Regions from separate parts of the Thalassospira sp. MIT121401 genome, predicted to be linked through region 2. Evidence: predicted binding sites of a transcription regulator. Region 2 holds the regulator's gene; the other holds the start of a gene.
The links. The regulator LexA, encoded in region 2, represses DNA repair genes until DNA is damaged. The targets are predictions, from matches to a motif close to ATGTTCTANTTTGGTTC.

Region 1 (5,855 bases), 870 kb from region 2:
TTCAAAAAGAGATTCTGGTTAGGCGCAGCTCTTACGGTGCCGCTTATTGTCCTAACGATGGGGCCGTTTGTTGGTTTGGGTTTCATCCGGGAAATGATTGGAGAACGCGTTACTCTTTGGGTGGAGTTGGTTCTCGGAACGCCTGTTGTCCTGTGGTCCGGCTTCCCATTCATGGTTCGTGGATGGCATTCTGTGGTGAACCGTTCTCTCAACATGTTCACCTTGATCGGGATGGGCGTTAGCGCAGCTTATATATTTAGCGTCGTCGCAGTGATTTCTCCGGGTATTTTTCCTGATGGCTTCAGAGACGCACAGGGACATGTCGGTGTGTATTTCGAAGCTGCAGCTGTCATCGTTGTCCTTGTGCTTCTTGGCCAACTAATGGAATTGGGGGCTCGGGAACGAACCGGCTCGGCAATCAAAGCGTTATTGGGTCTTGCTGCGAAAACAGCCCGCATTATTGAAGATGATGGTTCTGAACGAGAAGTTCCTCTTGAGGATGTAACCGTCGGAATGCGTTTGAGGGTTCGCCCAGGTGACAAGATACCTGTCGATGGCGTTGTCGTTGAAGGACGGTCGTCAGTTGATGAATCCATGATTTCGGGTGAACCCGTTCCAATTGAAAAAAATCCAGATGACGATGTCACCGGAGCAACAATCAACGGAAATGGCAGCCTGATCATCCTGGCCAAACGGGTTGGCAAAGATACTGTCTTGAGCCAAATCGTTGATATGGTCTCCCATGCTCAGCGAAGCAAAGCGCCAATCCAAAAGGTTGCAGACACGGTTGCAGGCAAGTTTGTGCCTGCTGTTATCCTGGTTGCTTTGATCGCCTTCGTCGCTTGGGCCATCTGGGGGCCCGATCCGTCATTGTCATACGGGCTTGTCGCAGCGGTTGCTGTTCTGATCATTGCGTGTCCCTGCGCCCTTGGTTTGGCAACGCCGATGTCAATCATGACAGCGACCGGCCGTGGTGCACAAATTGGTGTGCTCATTAAAAATGCAGAGGCCTTGGAGCGATTTGCGAAGATCGATGTGCTCATTGTCGATAAAACCGGGACTTTGACAGAGGGTAAACCAAAACTTGCAGGTGTAATCGCCCAACCGGATTTTCAGGAGGAGGAAGTTCTTTCTGTCGCTGCGGCGCTGGAAAAGGGATCCGAACATCCATTGGCTGACGCCATTGTCAGTGCTGCTCAGGAGCGCGGATTGTCCCTTGATAAGGCAGAGGAATTTGAAGCTGTAACCGGTCAGGGCGTCACCGGAAAGGTGGGTGGCAAGTCGGTTGCCCTAGGTAATAGCAAACTCCTTCAGACTCTCAATATCGATCATTCTGCTGTTGATAAAACAGCAAATGATCGGCGAGATATGGGGGAGACGGTAATGCATGTCGTTATTGATGGAAGAATTGCCGGGCTCATTTCCGTAGCCGATCCGATCAAGGACACGACGTTGGAGGCTTTAAAGGCGCTCAAGAAGCAAGGCTTCAGAATCGTCATGGCAACCGGTGACAACCAACGAACAGCAAAATCCGTTGGCAATAAACTTTCCATTGACGAGATTCGGGCCGATGTCTCCCCAGAAGACAAAGCCAATTTAATTATGGAACTCAAGGCTGAAGGCCATCAGGTAGCCATGGCAGGTGATGGCGTCAACGACGCCCCTGCTCTTGCTCAGGCTGATGTCGGAATTGCGATGGGTACGGGCGCTGATGTTGCAATTGAAAGTGCTGGTTTCACCCTCGTCAAAGGTGACTTGAGCGGGATTGTTAGAGCCCGAGAACTCTCGGAAGCAACGATGCGCAATATCCGGCAAAACCTCTTCTTTGCGATGGTCTATAACGCAGCCGGTGTGCCTGTTGCTGCGGGTCTGCTCTATCCGTTCTTTGGCATTCTCATCTCACCAATGTTTGCAGCTGCAGCCATGAGCTTATCCTCGGTATCAGTCATTGCGAATGCACTGAGGTTACGTCGAGCAAGTTACTAGCATCCCAATATTGACTGATTGGGCGAGGGGTGAACCAGACAAGGCTGACTTTAATACAAGACAGTTCACCCCTCGCCCATTTTAAATGACATACCAGCCAGCACTCAGAACTTTAAATCTCTTCTGATCCGTTCCCAAAATTCATCTGTCGGCTTTTTACACTTGGTAGCCAGAAATCTATTTTCACCTTGATAATTTCGAGTTTACGCACCGATAGATGCAATCCTGTATATTTACATTGTAGGGTTACATACATGCGATCATCATCAATTGGCCAATCTATTTTCATCGAGTCAGTGTTGATGCATTTATCTTCTAACCGCCTATACAATTTGACTGAACAGTTTTTGTATGAACAAAAATAATAATATACTTGTATTTACTCTTTTAAATCAGAGCTCTGAATAATAACGAACTATATTAAATGTAATATAAATAATGACGGATGCACGATTGCTCGAAGCCCTGAAGCAAAGGCATTGGGGATAAAGATGGGACAACCTTTGTTCCAGATCCGCGATCTGATCGGTCGGCATGGCGTGATCGTCAAATCCAGCAATTATGCACTCTATGGCGATATCAGCCGACGGGTGATGACGCTCATAGCAAACGAAGTACCGGACAGCTCAATCTATTCAATAGACGAAATTTTTATCGATCTGGACAATATGCCCATCGATCATGATCGATGGGCACGGGATCTGAAGGCGAAGATCTTGCGCGAAACCGGGATACCTGTCGGGATTGGCATCTCGACCACAAAAACACTTGCGAAGCTCGCGAACCGTCTGGCAAAGAAATCCCCCAAAGCAAAAGGCGTGGTTGTCCTCGATGATCAGAAATGGATCGACGTCGCCCTGGAGCGAACTGAGGCAGGCGACGTTTGGGGCGTTGGGCGAAAGTTCGCCCTCAAGCTTGCCACCATTGGCGTTACAACGGCCCGTCAACTTCGCGATATGCCCGATACAACCGCCCGGAAAATGATGACGGTCGGCGGCCTGAAAACCGTGCGTGAACTACGCGGCATTCGTTGCATCGATCTCGATGACAGCCCACCACAACGTGAAACCGTGTGCGTGTCGAGATCCTTCGGAAAAGAGATTAACGACAGGGAAATGTTAAAAGAGGCGCTGATTACGTTCGCGGGCCGGGCATGTTCAAAGTTGCGCCGGCTGAGTCTTGTCGCGTGTCGGTGTCAGCTCTTTATTTTGAGCAACAGATTCAAGAAAGATCGACCGCAGTTCTCGCGCGGTTGCGAGCTGACAATGACGCCGGCAACGAATGACACAAGGATCGTAAGTAACCTCGTTGGCCAGAACATCAATCGGATTTGGCGCAACGATCTTGCAGTGAAAAAAGCCGGCATATTGATGCTGGATTTGTGTCGGCCGGAAGATGCGCCCAGAGATCTTTTTACAGGACACTGCCAACTGGACAACCCGCTTATGAAAGCAATTGATCAGCTTGAAGGGAGATTTGGGAAGGAAGCTGTGACGGTTGGCAGAATGTCCAGGTCAAACGGCCCAGACTGGTTCATGGCATCGACCAATCGATCCCCATGCTATACGACGAAATGGCGTGACATTCCTGTAATCCGTTTGACACCCGTTAGCCTTATAACGCCGTTTCTACCTGCTTTTTTTAGCTAACCCATAAGTGCCACACAGCAATATCCCCTGGTAATTTGCCGCCGTGGCCACCATGCACATATTTGAAGTAGCGCCCATGCTCGGATCGGGCAGCATCAGGCAATGAGACCGCGCATTTTTGTGGTAGTGACACCACTGCATACTCAGGTGGTGAACGTCGCGTTGCCGCCTCGAGAAATGGACTTAGGTGGCAGGTGGTAGAAGCCCCGTCCCTGACGTAGGCTAGCATCAGGGCCTCCTGATTAGTCCAAGCGTAGTCGCCAGTTGTAAACCGAGCCAAACCATCCCGGCAATAGAGGTCAACTGTCTTTCCCTTCGTTATATGGATGAGCTTGCATTCAACAATCAACGGAAACAAGTGCTGCCGGCTCGTCAAGGAAATCTGGATATCAGGCCGCATCTCAAAACGGGTTGCGTCGTAATTCTTCGTTTCCGTACCACGAGAAACCGACCTAACCAACAGACTGGCCAAAGAGTTCTCGCCTACCAGATGGTTCAAGCGATCAACCATTAAACTGTTTAGATGTTTCTCTTCGCCACTGGAGACTGCCTCATGATAGTCCGCTTTGATTCCAGTATAGGCGTTCTGCAATAGTTCTAGGATGACTTCAACATGCGAGTGATCAAGTGCCGGCAGCGGCAACTCTTGCCCGCGGATCAATTCTGACAAATGATCTTGCAATATCGAGGGCGTTCTGCTCATACCGCAGGAAGCTCCGTAAACAACTCCGGTCTTGACCAGATTATACGCTGGGCAGCAAGGCGTGCTTGTGTTTCGCTCCAGTATCGGGATTGAGCAAGGATCAAAATAGCTAAGCGATGCTTACCGTTGTCCATGATTATTTCAGTCGCACTGGTGCGATCAGCAACTGCGGCAAGAGCACGAATCTCGGCAAGTGAACTCACCATCTGGTTTTCAGTTTCAGTGTCGCGGGACGTAGAAATGTTAAGCATGTGCCAAGGGGACGATTGTCGAGCAGGAGCATAGTCTACACGAATAGTACATTCGAAGCGTTGTGCAAATCTGGCGAGTTCGGCTTCCAGCGTTCGACAATAGTTTTCGATCTGGTCGATTGAAGGTGCGCTCTGTGCCAACTCCCGATTTGAGGCATAAGGGAGATTGAACCGCAACGTATCTTCGATAATGGTCAAGTCCCGTTCGCCCAACCCATACAGTTTTGCGACCCAAACATCGACGTCTGCCCAAACATCACCGCCCTCTTCTTCCAACCGAGCAAAAAGGTCGCGCACCTCCCGCACCTTATCCTGCGAAAGTGTTTCAAACGGAGGAATCATGACCTCCTCAAGGATGGATTTCTCAACAACCTCACGTTCAAAGCCGAATTCGCCACTGGTAATCAGAGATATCCAAAGCACGACGCGACTACCAAGCACAAGTGCAAGATAGCGAGTCAACAAAGAAGCTTTATCAGCTCCCTTGGCACTAAACCCATACCAGCTCTCATTGAATACAATGTCTTGATCGCAGACTGACACCTGTATCCTCTGTAGCTTGGCTGGCGGAGATTTGCGAACGAGCAAGATCGGTCCGTTATAGATCGCTCTATTTCGCGCACGATGAAGGCGCTTCACACCAAAAGCCGGAAGCCGTGAGGGGTCAATAACTAAGGTCGCTGATGACACGTCATCAAGATGAGGAAGCCCGTGCAATGGAGCAGCGTCCTCACCGATATTTCCATCATCCTGCCTCTTGCTACTATCCCGAATTTTTTGGTAGCCGTTTCCACTGGCAAGCTCCCCGTCACATAACTCCTGCCAATAGCGGCTTAGCGTCGTGAAACTGCCTCGCCTCACCCTATCAATTAGCGATAGATCAGCCTCACTACCGCGAAATAGGATCTTCAGTGTTTCCGGACGCTCCCGCAGATCTTGTGGACGCACAACATATGCGTTAGCCGCGTCGATCCGCATTACTCCGGCGCTATTGAAGCTCTTTTCATAGCGAGGGGTAAGCATCCGAAATCCGGACGCGGTATGCGAAGGTCGGTTAACGGCAAAGAGGAGGCAAAACGGAGCCGAAATGCTCGGCCAGACCTTGGTCCGGCGTAGCTCAGAGCCGTTGATGATCGATGTCACATCCAACGCTTCCAAGAGGCTCTGTCTGGCGAGCGGCATACCATCCCCTTGCTGGAAGAGGAAGCGCGCATGTAGTGCAAATATGATTTGAGCATCAGGCTTTGCCCAACGCATTGCTCGCCA
Region 2 (5,855 bases):
AATCTGCGACGACAAACGCGAACACGTTGCCGCCTGCAAGTCCCGCAAAAGCCTTGGCACGCTTGAAGCCGAAGCCAAAGCCCAATCGGCACCGCGCGGCTTTATCAAGGCCCTTGAAACCAGTGTTGCCGATGGCCGTTATGGCCTGATTGCCGAAATCAAGAAAGCATCCCCGTCCAAGGGACTGATCCGCGCCGATTTCAATCCGCCGCAACTGGCAAAGGCCTATCAGGCTGGCGGGGCAAGCTGCCTTTCGGTTCTGACCGATGTGCCCTATTTCCAGGGGGATGACAGCTATCTTGTCGCGGCGCGCGCGGCTGTTGACCTTCCGGCATTGCGCAAGGATTTCATGGTTGATCCTTACCAGATCACCGAAGCACGCGCCTTGGGGGCCGATTGCATCCTTTTGATCATGGCGGCCCTTGAAGACGGACTGGCTGCCGAACTTGAAGATGCGGCACACAGTCTTGGCATGGATGTTCTGATCGAAGTTCACAACGCGCCGGAACTTGAACGTGCCCTGAAACTGAAATCGCGTCTGGTCGGGGTCAATAACCGTAACCTCAAGACCATGGAAATTTCGCTGACCACGACCGAGGAACTGGCTGGCATGGTCGATAGCGACCGTCTTCTGGTCGCCGAAAGCGGATTGTTCACGCCCGAAGACCTTGCACGCATGGCCAAGGTTGGTGCGCAGTGCTTCCTGATTGGGGAAAGCCTGATGCGTCAGGATGACGTGGCTGCGGCAACCCGCAACCTTCTTGGCCTTGCGGCCTGACCTGGGACTGGCAAAGCACATGACAGACAAGCTTTCCCATATTGATGCCGGTGGCAACGCCGTGATGGTGGATATTTCGGACAAGGCCGATACCACCCGCATTGCCATTGCCAAGGCACGGGTATTGATGTCTGCGCAAACGGCAAAGCTGATTGCCGATCGTGGCCATAAGAAGGGTGATGTTCTTGGCATCGCACAGCTTGCCGGGATCATGGGAGCAAAAAAGACCCCCGATCTGATCCCGCTTTGCCATCCCCTGCCCCTGACATCGGTGACGGTTGATCTTGAACTGGCCGATGATGTTGACGGGGTCGATATCACCGCGACCTGCAAGACCACCGGCAAGACCGGTGTCGAGATGGAGGCCTTGACAGCGGCCTCTGTCGCAGCCTTGACCGTGTTTGACATGTGCAAGGCTGTCGACAAGGCCATGCAGATTACCGATATCCGCGTCACCCGCAAGGAAGGCGGGAAATCGGGGACTTTCATCGCCGATTAGGGTGTTTGCGAGCGGGCGACCACCATTCAAAACCCGTAATTATGGCCTGAATTACGGCCAATCCGTTGTTTTTGGCCCGACGCGCTTGACCCGACAAAAGAACTAAAGTAGAACATTTATGTATCCTTTTTGTTCTTGCTACAGGTTCGGGAAATATCATGCTGACGCGCAAGCAATATGAGTTGCTGGTCTATATTGACAATTACCTTCGCGATCACGGTATCTCGCCCTCTTTCGATGAAATGAAAGAGGCCCTGAACCTTAAATCCAAATCGGGGATCCATCGTCTGATTACCGGGCTTGAGGAACGCGGTTTTATCCGCCGTCTTGCGCATCGCGCCCGTGCGCTGGAAGTCATCCGGCTTCCGGAAAACAGCGATGATGACGCCCCCGAAACCCCGAACAACGTCACATCCATTGCCAGTGCGCGCAAAGCCCCCCATCGTCCGGCAACCGTGCCCACGGCCTTTGCCGAAACCGGTGAAGCTATTTCGCTTCCGCTTTATGGGCGAATTGCTGCGGGTACCCCGATCGAGGCATTGCGTGATCAAAGCACCATGGTTCAGGTGCCCGCTGCCCTTTTGGGATCAGGCGATCATTATGCACTTGAAGTATCCGGTGATTCCATGGTCGAGGCCGGCATCCTTGATGGTGATACCGTCCTGATCCAGCGGTGCGAGCAGGCCCATGATGGCACGATTGTCGTTGCGCTTGTCGATGACAGCGAAGCGACCCTTAAGCGCCTTAAACGCGGGCGCGGTGAGGTTCTTCTGGAACCGGCCAATGCCCGGTATGAAACCCGTGCCCTGTCACCGGATCGCGTGCGTATTCAGGGTCGTCTGGTCGGGTTGCTGCGTCAGTATTAAGCCACCAGCAACTGCACACACAAAATCGCCCGCTGTGATTTTCACACGGGCGATTTTGTGTATTCGGGATCAGTGCATCCGGCCCGGTCCAGGCACGGCCACTGATTACCGTTGCGATGGAGCAGCTTTGCCGCCAATCACGATCCATGGCCAGTGACCGGATATTGCCCGCACGGTTTCAAATGACGACCTTCCCTGATCAAGCTTAGCCGTATCAAGGGCGACACCGCCCTGCCACCACAAGACGCCATCATCAATCATCACCCGCGCCCCGGCCTGGCGACAGGTTCGGATTGGCAAATCGTTTTTTAGCGTAATCACAAGATCGGCATTGCGACAGGCATAGAACGGATTGGCCAGACTGGTTGCGACAATGGTCCTAGTTTCATTATCACCAACGCCAGTGACCACAAGACACGGATCGTTTTTACAATACCTTATTCTTGTGGCTTCATCTTCCGGACGGATGCCAAAACGGCTCATCCACAGGGATTTTTGGAAATCACCAAGCCCGTCGGCCAAATGCAGGATTTCCTGTTCCCTGTCATAAACGGCCCAGCTTTCCTGATCACCCGATACAAGAACATCCGGAGTTTGGTGGGTCACCTGCGCAATGATGGCGATGATCAAAAGCGGCCCGGAAACTACAAGGGCAATCTGATCGCGCCAGATCACGGCCCACGCAATCGCCAACAACAAACAGGCGGTTGCCACATCACCGAGCCCGGCCACATACCACAACCCCCATTCCTGGGCGGCGACAAGGGATGCTGTTTTGATCAGAACAGTCAATCCGGGCGCCATCAGCGCAAGCACACCGCCCGCCAACCCGAATGGCATGAATGCCAGCGTCAGTACAATTAACGGCATCACCCAGAATGCCATTATCGGAATGGCAACCAGATTGGCAACAATGCCAAGCACCGATATCCGCCCGAAATGAAATCCGATAATCGATGCCGTCACAACCGTCACAATGACACTGGTGATCAAAAGCCCCGCCATATAGACCACAAGACGTTCATGCCACGGACGTCCGCCATGGCGGTCAAGCCAACGGCGCCCGGGCCCGTCATAAAAGGCAACAAGTGCCCCGACAGCAGCAAAGGAAAGCTGAAAACTGGCACCAAGTACCGCATCGGGCCTTAACACCAGAACAACCAGTGCGGCCACACCCACCAGCCGTAAAGATATGGCACGGCGATCAAGCAACAGGGCAATCCATACCACCAGCAACATCACAAAGGCCCGCTGCGTCGGCACTGTTGCCCCCGACAATCCGAGATAAATGAACCCCGCCCCGGCGGCCGCGAGTGCCGCCCATTTTTTGACCGGATAGCGCAATGCGATCCCCGGTATCGCAGCCAAACCCAGACGCACCAGAAAGAAAACGGTTCCGCACAGCAACCCCATATGCAATCCGGAAATCGCCAAAAGATGGGCCAGCCCGGATTTCCTCAGATCCTCGGCAATTTCAGCAGTGACATCGCCGCGTTCACCGATGATCAATGCTTTGGCAATCCCGGCCTCGGGCGCGGTTACGTATCGATTGATCACGTCGGATATTTTCTGACGCAGGTGTTCAACAACGTATCCTATACCATTGTTTTCATAAGCATCCTTCTCGCTCAACACTTCGAACTGACGACCGAATGCAAACCCGGTTGCGCCGATCTGGCTGAAATAAAGGTTGCGCGCGAAATCGGGATCACCGGGAACCGACGGCGGGCGCAGTGGAAACAACCGTGCCTTTACGCGCACCTCATCACCGATCGAAAGCGCGCTGTCACCGAGAAAACTGAGCCGAACATTCCAGTCGATCTGATCATTGGAAAGACCCTGAATATTTGTCGGATCAAGGGTAACGCGCATGCGACTGCCGCGGGGCTCAATACCGATGACAGTTCCGATGATTTCGGTCGAATAAAGGGTTCTGGTCGGGATATTTTCCGGTCCCAGTTCCGTATGCAGGGCACTGATCAGACAACCTACCGTGATACTGGCCATCAGTTGCATCAAAAATGCCAGCCAGGCTTTGCTGCGAACCATCCAGAACGCGCAGACCGAAAGAATCACGGCAACTGAAATCTCTGCAACGGAAATGCGCGCAGGAAGCAAAAAATAAAGGGCGCATCCCAACCCAAAGAAGATAACAGATGACAGAAACCATTTATTTCTTTGGCTTGTAACAACAAATATGACTTGCGAGAAAAACCCCACAAGTCTTTGTTTTTTAATACTTCTTGTAAAAGTATTACGACGAATGTCCAATAGCCCGCCTTAAGCTTAGTTTCTATCTAACATCGGCTGTGGTGCAACAGCGTGTCATTTGTGCTATAGCCTGCACGCCAAAAGTCCATACGACAAGCGACAACATCCAGATAGCGGATAGATTGAATGACGGTTGTTACCCGTTTTGCCCCGTCTCCGACCGGGTTTTTACACATCGGCGGCGCACGCACCGCCCTTTATAACTGGCTTTATGCCAAACACACCGGCGGCAAATTCTTGCTGCGTATTGAAGATACCGATCGCGAACGTTCAACGCCCGAGGCCGTCGAAGCCATTTTTGACGGACTCAACTGGCTTGGCCTGACCGCAGACGATGAACCGACCTTCCAGTTCGCCCGTCGCGACCGCCATGCCGAAGTTGCACAACAATTGCTGGATGCCGGCAAAGCATATTATTGCTATTGCACGCCCGAAGAACTGACCGCGATGCGCGAAAAGGCCCGCGCCGAAGGTCGCCCGATGAAATATGACGGCACCTGGCGCGACCGCGATCCCTCAGAAGCCCCGGAAGGTGTAAAACCTGTCGTGCGTCTCAAGGCGCCGCAGGATGGGGACGCCGTGATCAATGATCAGGTCCAGGGTGAAGTCCGTGTCGCCAATGAACAGCTTGACGATTATGTCATTCTGCGTGGCGACGGCACCCCGACCTATATGCTTTCGGTTGTTGTTGATGACCATGATATGGGCGTTACCAACGTCATTCGCGGTGACGATCATCTGACCAACGCGTTCCGCCAGAAGGCGCTTTATGACGCCATGGGCTGGGATGTTCCGACCTTTGCCCATATTCCGCTTATTCACGGGCCGGATGGTGCGAAACTGTCGAAACGTCACGGTGCGCTGGGTGTTGATTCCTATCGCGACGAGATGGGTTTCCTGCCGGAAGCCGTGAACAACTATCTCCTGCGTCTGGGCTGGGGCCATGGCGATGATGAAGTCATTTCCCAGGAACAGGCCATCGAATGGTTCGACATCAAGGATGTTGGCAAGGGTGCGGCACGTTTCGACTTTGCGAAGCTGACAAACCTTAACGGCATTTACATGCGGCAGGCCGATGATAAACGGCTTGTAGACGAGATTTCCCAACGGGTTGCGACCATTATTGGAACCGATGCAATTGATGCAGCGCAAAAAGAAATCTTGATCAATGGCATGTCAGGCCTTAAAGAAAGGGCCAAGACACTTATCGAGCTCGCCGAATCTTCGGCCTTCTATGTTACTGACGGCGTATTGTCCGTTAACGAGAAAGCTCAGTCCCTGATCGATAGCGCACCTGAAGGTCTGTTTGCAGAATTGGCCAACAGTCTTGAAGCGCTTGAAAGCTGGACCGAAGAGAACGTTGACGCATGTGTTCGTGCAACTGCCGAGAAACTTGATCTTAAACTCGGAAAAGTTGCGCAGCCCTTGCGGGCGGTGCTTA

Region 1: SIB88_RS07945 (Y-family DNA polymerase) is a predicted target of LexA. The motif match lies at 2,340-2,356, and genes of this name have one in related genera.

What each region holds. Positions count from the first base shown of each region.
Region 1 covers NZ_CP138926.1:1,759,808-1,765,662, reverse strand. The annotation lists gene SIB88_RS07950 (heavy metal translocating P-type ATPase) at 1-1,986, shown strand, start outside; gene SIB88_RS07945 (Y-family DNA polymerase) at 2,391-3,635, shown strand; gene SIB88_RS07940 (hypothetical protein) at 3,628-4,338, opposite strand; gene SIB88_RS07935 (class I SAM-dependent DNA methyltransferase) at 4,335-5,855, opposite strand, start outside.
Region 2 covers NZ_CP138926.1:2,629,032-2,634,886, reverse strand. The annotation lists gene trpC (indole-3-glycerol phosphate synthase TrpC) at 1-778, shown strand, start outside; gene moaC (cyclic pyranopterin monophosphate synthase MoaC) at 798-1,277, shown strand; gene lexA (transcriptional repressor LexA) at 1,436-2,143, shown strand; gene SIB88_RS12065 (ComEC/Rec2 family competence protein) at 2,249-4,219, opposite strand; gene gltX (glutamate--tRNA ligase) at 4,541-5,855, shown strand, end outside.